3 regions of the Arthrobacter agilis genome follow, and region 3 is predicted to be linked to each of the others. Evidence: riboswitches for the same ligand, from Rfam matches in the RefSeq annotation. Region 3 holds a riboswitch; each other region holds the start of a gene.

Region 1 (2,254 bases), 3.6 Mb from region 3:
TTCAGCCCACCGCTGATGACCTGACCGTTGCCGACGTAGATGGCCACGTGGCCACCGGTGATCACGAGGTCACCGGGAGCAGGGCTGCCGACGACGTCGCCGAACTGGAAGAACTGGCCGGGAGCGAGGTCACCGACGGACTTGCCGACCGAGCGCAGTGCCTTCTCGACCATGGCCGTGCAGTCCTGGGCCACGCCGAGCTGGCTGTAGGCCGAGCCGACCAGACCGGCAGCAACGCCGGAGGACGGGGCGGCGGGAGCGGGCTGCGGAGCCACGGGGGCCGGTGCGACGGCGGCGGGCGCTGCAGCCGGCACAACGGCGGCCGGCGCTGCGACTGCAGGCACCGCAACCGGAGCGGGAGCGGGCTGGGCGGCGACGGGGGCCGGCGCCTCGACCACGGGGGCCGGCGTCTCGGCGGCGGGTGCCGGTGCCTCCACGACGGGAGCAGGTGCCTCCACGACGGGCTCGGGGGCTGCGGTGACCTCGACGGCGACGCGGTCGAAGGAGACCGTGGCGGTGGCGGGGACGGTGACCTCTGCCGAGACGACCCGGCTCACGGTCAGCGCTGCGGAGGACTGGACCTCGCGCTCGGCGGGGGTGGCGCCGTGGGCCGGCAGGCCGGCGGTCAGCACGAGCCCGGTGGCGGCGACGATGACGGCTGCCTGGCGGCCGACCGATCCGGCATTGGAGGTGACTGCTGTCGACAGGTTGGTCAGCGCGCTGACGTTCCGGGCCGCACGATGGCGGCCCAGTGAAGAGCTATTGGACACGTTGGATTGCCTCTCCCAACGCCTGCGAGGTGAGCTGTCGGATTCGGATGGGAGTCACCCGGCCACTGCGTGAAGCAGCGACTTAACCCCAAGGATTTCGGTTACGAAACCCAGAAATTGGTTCCCCCGCCTCTGCCATGCGATGGTGCGGACGGACCTCGAGCAATGGCAGAGCTAGGCGATTTGCAAGAGGGTGCCGGATCTAGAGCGAATTTGGCACGAGATGAAAGCTACCGCAGAAAGGCCCGTTTGTCACGTTACGGTCACGGAATGGTGTGTTCTTGGTGACGACGGCTTTCCGGAGGGTCATGCGGGGGCCTCCGTGGGGGCGTCGCGGGGCCGTTGCGAATGTGCTTCCGGGTATCCGTCCAAGCGGCGTGACGGGCGCCGCCCAGCGCCGTCGGGACCCGCCTGCCTGCCCGTCGAAGGTCCCCGTGCGGGCGCCGTTGCCGGACTCGGGACCCGAGCGCTGCGCGCCGTCAGGGAGCGCCTGGCGAGACTGCCGTCAGGCTGCGACGGAGACGAACACGTGCGAGGCCACCTCGGGCGGCAGTTCGAGCGCACCCTCGACGCCGGGCACCCGGACGGAGACGTAGTCACCCACGGATTCCAGGTTGAGCTGCGCGCCCGGGCGTAGGCCGCCCTCGTCGAGTTGGGTGAGGAGTTCCGGGTCGACCTGGATCGGTTCGGCGAGGCGCACCAGCGTGACCGGATTCCCGGGCGAGTAGGTGCCCATGGCCGAGAGCAGGGTGACCACGCCGTCGGTGAAGAGTTCGGACTCCACCCCACCGATGGCCTCGAGGCCGGGGATGGGGTTGCCGTACGGCGATTCGGAGGGCTTGCCGAGGAGCTCGTAGAGCCGCCGCTCCACGCGTTCGCTCATCACGTGCTCCCAGCGGCATGCTTCGTCGTGGACGTACGCCCAGTCGAGGCCGATGACGTCGCTGAGCAGACGTTCCGCGAGACGGTGCTTCCGCATGACACCGGTGGCCCTGTGGCGGCCGAGTTCGGTGAGTTCGAGGTGCCGATCCCCGGAGACGACGACGAGGCCGTCGCGTTCCATGCGGCCGATGGTCTGGGAGACGGTGGGTCCGGAGTGGCGGAGGCGCTCGGCGATCCGGGCGCGGAGCGCGACGATGTTCTCTTCCTCGAGTTCAAGGATGGTCCGCAGGTACATCTCGGTGGTGTCGATGAGGTCCGTCATGCGGTTCAGCTCCTTGGTGCGGTGCGGGTGCGCGGCTGGGGTGCCTCACGCCGGTGAGGCAAGCCAAAGCCAGCACGGACTGCTCCGCCCCACGCTCCCCAAGGTTAACCCATGGCGCAACTGGCCCGGCAATCGGGCGGGCGGGTACAGGGCGGCCCCGGGAGTCTCGGGTGCGCCGTTCACAAATGGAGGGCCGGGGACCGCTGGGGCAGAATGAAGGCCGTACCTGCCGCCCTACAGCTGGAGCACCGCATGAGTGACACGCCCCGCATCCCCGACC
Region 2 (2,254 bases), 1.8 Mb from region 3:
CCTGGTGATCGGCGGGATCGAGTACGGCTCCGGACACGGACCCTCGAAGAAGGAGGCCGAGCAGGCGGCCGCGGCCGCTTCCTGGGCGCTGCTCACCGAGGGCGCCGGTTCCTTCCCCGGAACGGGAGACCCCGCCCACGACGCCGCCGGCGGGTCCTGAGTGCCCGAACTGCCCGAAGTGGAGGTCGTGCGCCGCGGCCTCGCCCGCTGGGTGGCCGGACGCACCATCGAGGCCGTGGAGGTCCTCGACGCCCGGTCCCTCCGGCGGCACGTCGACGGCGTCGAGGACTTCATCGGGAACGTGACCGGTTCACGCGTCACCGACGTGGTGCGGCGCGGGAAGTTCCTCTGGATGGTGCTGGACGACCCCGACGGCGGCCCTGCCCGAGTGGCGCTGATGGCCCACCTCGGGATGAGCGGCCAGCTCCTGATCGAGGAGCCCGACGCACCGCGGGAGAAACACCTCAAGGTCCGCCTGACCCTCTCCGCCGCCCTCGACGAGGAGGGCGTCCCGCTGCCGGCCGAGCTGCGCTTCGTGGACCAGCGCATCTTCGGAGGCATGTTCCTCGCCGACCTGGAGCCGACGCCGGACGGGCACCCGGGAGGACTGGGGCGGGAGAGCCTGCCGCTCGTCCCGCACCAGGCCGCCCACATAGCGCGCGACCTCCTCGACCCCGCTTTCAGCCCCGAATCCTTCCACCGGAGGATCCGGGAGCGCCGGACCGGGCTCAAACGCGCCCTCCTCGATCAGGGGCTCGTCTCGGGCATCGGCAACATCTACGCCGACGAGGCCCTCTGGGCGGCCAGGTTCCACTACGCACGCCCCACCGACACCCTGCGACGCCCGGACACTGCACGCATCCTCGAGGCGGCCACCGACGTCATGACCCGGGCGCTGGCCGCGGGAGGCACGAGCTTCGACGCGCTGTACGTGAACGTCAACGGTGCGTCCGGCTACTTCGCGCGGGACCTCCAGGCGTACGGCCGGGCCGGCCGGCCGTGCCGTCGCTGCGCGTCCGAGGGCCGGGAGACCCTGGTGCGCCGGGAGTCCTTCATGAACCGCTCCTCCTACCTCTGCCCGCACTGCCAGCCCAGGCCGCGGAACGCACGGGTCTGATCCCGCCCGGCACCGCCCGTGTGAGATTCCCCTCGTGATCCAAACGTGACAATCCACGGCCCCTCACGTACCGTTGATCCCGCGCTCGCTCCAGCACGGAGGGGCGCCCATCCTCTTTCTGCCGAACCCTGTCGATGAGGATGGACCGTTCGCACAAACCATTCGACAGGGGCGGGGGAACCAGTAGCGGGCTCGATCACGAGTCCTAGGGGTTAAGACACGCGTTGACCAGCTTGGGGGCGATGGTCAGCAGGTGCATGTCCGGATGTCCCATCCGAACCCGACAGCTAACTTCGCAGGCATTGGGAAAGGCAACAGCATGTCCAAGAGCCATATCGCGCGCCACCGGGCCGTCCCGACGCGCATCAACCCCCTCGTCACCGCCTCCCGCGCCGTCAGCGCGAGTGCGTCCGTGGCCGGCAAGCCCGCCGCGGTCGTCGTCGCCGCTTCCGGCCTCCTGTTCGGCGCGGCACTCCCGGCCAGCGCGGCCGGCGAGATCGCCATCGACACCCCGCAGCAGGCAGCGGTCAGCACGGCCGCGGCCGGCACGTACACCGTCCAGGCCGGCGACACCCTCGGCAGCATCGCGTCCTCCCACGGCGTGAGCCTGGAGACCGTGTTCGCGGCCAACGGCCTCGGGTACAGCTCGGTCATCTACCCCGGCCAGGCCATCTCGCTGAGCGGTTCCGCCGCTCCCCAGCAGTACGCCCCGCAGGCCGTGCCCGCGAGCAGCCCCGCGGTCACGTCCACGTTCACCTCCGCGGGCAACTCCACGGGCCTCAGCACGCAGTCCGCAGCCTCGATCGCGCCGGTGTCCTCCGGATCGCTCGCCGGTATCGCCGGAACGGCGATGCAGGGCAAGGGCTCGAGCTACGTGTACGGCGGCACCTCCTTCGGTGCCTGGGACTGCTCCGGCTTCGTGCAGTGGGTCTACGCGCAGCAGGGCATCAGCCTGCCCCGCACCACCTGGGCCCAGTTCGCTGCCATGACGCCCACCAGCAACCCGCAGCCGGGTGACCTGGTGAGCCAGAACGGCGGCAGCCACGTCGGGATCTACCTCGGCAACGGCCAGATGATCAGCGCTCTGAACCCCTCGCAGGGCACGCAGGTGCACTCGGTCAACGCCATGGCGGTCGA
Region 3 (2,254 bases):
TCCTGGCCGCGCGGGTCTGAGGAACACCCGTTAAAAGAAGGAAGCGGCAGGCGCCCCGTCCAAGCACCCGCCGCTTCCCGTGTGTGGTTCGTTCAGGTATCAGACCCGGACGAAGGATGCTCCCGCGAGATCCGAGAGGGGGTGCTGCATGGTGAGGTTCGAACCGTTCATCCCGCTGCTGATGACCTGGCCACCGCCGGCGTAGATGGCCACGTGGCCGCCGGTGATGACGATGTCGCCGGGGGCGGGGGTCGCCACGGTCGAGCCGTACTGGAAGAACTGCGACGGGCCGAGATCGCCCACGGCGATGCCGGCGGCACGCAGCGCGTTCTCCACGAGCACCGTGCAGTCCTGGACGGCTCCGGCGGCAAGCTGCGCCTGCGCCGATGCCAGGAGGGTTCCGCCGACGCCGCGGGCGGCCGCCGGGGTGACGGCGGCCGAGGCCAGGTAGACGCCCGAGTCAGGAGCTGCCGACACGGCCGGGGCCGGGGCGACGGCTGCTGCCGGCTGCACGACAGGAGCCGGTGCGACGACCGCTGCCTGCTCGACGGGAGCGGCAGGAGCGACGGCGACGGGAACGGAGACCGTCTGCGCCTGGACCGCTCCACCCGCGGGGATCGCGATGGAATCGCCCGGGAAGATGATCGAGGCCAGGGACAGCCCGTTGGCCGCGAGGACCGCGGTCAGGTCCGCACCGTACGAGGCCGAGATGGCACCGAGGGTGTCACCCGGGACGACGGTGTGGGTCGTGCCGGTTGCAGCTGCCGCCGGAGCGGCAGGAGCTGCGGCCGGAGCGGCAGGAGCTGCCACAGCTGCGGGTGCGGTCGTCGTGCCCTGCTCTGGTGTAGGTACCGGCGTTGGCGGTGCCGACGACGCTCAGCGCGAGGCCCGACGTGACGGCGACGATGGCGACGGGGCGGCCGATCGTGGTGGCGTGGGCCTTCGCGGCGCGGGACAGTCCCTGCAGCGCGAGATTGCCGTCGATAACGGCACGGTGGCGCGCCGAAGAGATGTTTCGTGACATGGTTTTATACCTCTCCCATGCCTGCGGGGTGAGCTGTCGGGTTCGGATGGGAGTCACCCGGCCGCGTGCATCAACTGGTGAGCGATGTGGTGCGGCTTAACCCCAAGGACGGCGTCAGCTCTTGCTGCGCGTCCACTGGACCTGTGGTTCCCCCGTCCCCGCCGTGAGGTGATCGTATCCGGGACGACGGCAGGGCTCGGCATTCCGTCCAGGAGCGCCCCACATAGGCTGAGGCACCAGAAGAACATAGCCACTGCTCGGACGGTTTGTCACATTCGCATAACGCCGGTTACCCTGCCCCTCCCGTGCGGGCCGAGCGCCGCCGGCGGAACGCGAGCGCCGTGCCTGCGACGCTGAGGACGAGCAGCACCGATTGCTGGAGGTAGAACCAGGGGCCCACCGCCGGGTCCGCGCTGATCACGGCCGCCAGGAGGCTGCTGGCCAGGGCGAGGACCAGCGCCAGTCCGACGCAGACCAGCGTGCTCCAGAGCCTCCGCTCGTGGGCACGCTGCGCGGACTTCCAGCTCTCCATGCCCCCAGCCTAGGCGGGCAGGGTGTGCGCGGTTCCGTGGGCCCGCACACACCCCTGCCGCATCAGCGCCGGACGGGTGCGCCGGCGTTCCGGATCAGGCCGAGGGCCTGCTCGGGGAACCATCCCCCGGCGGAGGGATCCAGACGGCCTGCAGCGTGGAGACCATGGCGCTGAGGCGATCGGCCGTCGCACGGTCTCCCGCGGACCGTAGCTGCGCGATCTGGCGCTGTGCCTCGTGGTTCGTCTTCGGGACGTAGAACGCGGCGGTCGAGGGACGCCCTCACACGGGGACACATTGTTTGGTTCCCCGGCGCCTCGGTGTCACACTCGATCTGACCATCCCGAGCGGCCGAGAGATCTGGCTCACTGACGCCGCAGCAACCCTGGCCTCCGCATCCCCTGCGGCGACAGAAGGGTGCTACTGCCAGACCGATGGAGGATCCATGAGCGTCGCCGACCTGTCGACCCCCCTGAAATTCGCCTACTGGGTGCCCAACGTGAGCGGTGGCCTCGTGGTCTCGACCATCGAGCAGCGGACGGGCTGGGACTTCGACTACAACAGGAAGCTCGCCCGGATCGCCGAGGACGCCGGGTTCGAGTACGCCCTGTCGCAGACCCGCTACGCAGCCTCCTACGGCGCGGACAAGCAGCACGAGGCGACGTCGTTCTCCCTCGCACTGCTCGCCGCGACCGAGAAG

The links. Region 3 has a riboswitch for cyclic di-AMP ahead of QFZ50_RS17350 (hypothetical protein). Riboswitches for the same ligand answer to the same signal wherever they lie in the genome.
Region 1: it holds a riboswitch for cyclic di-AMP, as region 3 does, so the genes downstream of both, QFZ50_RS00290 (NlpC/P60 family protein) here and QFZ50_RS17350 (hypothetical protein) in region 3, are expected to answer to the same signal.
Region 2: it holds a riboswitch for cyclic di-AMP, as region 3 does, so the genes downstream of both, QFZ50_RS08470 (C40 family peptidase) here and QFZ50_RS17350 (hypothetical protein) in region 3, are expected to answer to the same signal.

The regions. Positions count from the first base shown of each region.
Region 1 covers NZ_JAUSXO010000001.1:58,019-60,272, reverse strand. The annotation lists gene QFZ50_RS00290 (NlpC/P60 family protein) at 1-770, opposite strand, end outside; cyclic di-AMP (ydaO/yuaA leader) riboswitch at 776-961, opposite strand; gene QFZ50_RS00285 (metal-dependent transcriptional regulator) at 1,276-1,974, opposite strand; gene serC (phosphoserine transaminase) at 2,227-2,254, shown strand, end outside.
Region 2 covers NZ_JAUSXO010000001.1:1,836,757-1,839,010, reverse strand. The annotation lists gene rnc (ribonuclease III) at 1-160, shown strand, start outside; gene mutM (bifunctional DNA-formamidopyrimidine glycosylase/DNA-(apurinic or apyrimidinic site) lyase) at 161-1,117, shown strand; cyclic di-AMP (ydaO/yuaA leader) riboswitch at 1,258-1,434, shown strand; gene QFZ50_RS08470 (C40 family peptidase) at 1,437-2,254, shown strand, end outside.
Region 3 covers NZ_JAUSXO010000001.1:3,670,066-3,672,319, reverse strand. The annotation lists gene acs (acetate--CoA ligase) at 1-20, shown strand, start outside; gene QFZ50_RS17355 (LysM peptidoglycan-binding domain-containing protein) at 100-810, opposite strand; gene QFZ50_RS17350 (hypothetical protein) at 725-1,024, opposite strand; cyclic di-AMP (ydaO/yuaA leader) riboswitch at 1,028-1,236, opposite strand; gene QFZ50_RS17345 (hypothetical protein) at 1,314-1,556, opposite strand; SAM riboswitch class I at 1,890-1,995, shown strand; gene sfnG (dimethylsulfone monooxygenase SfnG) at 2,000-2,254, shown strand, end outside.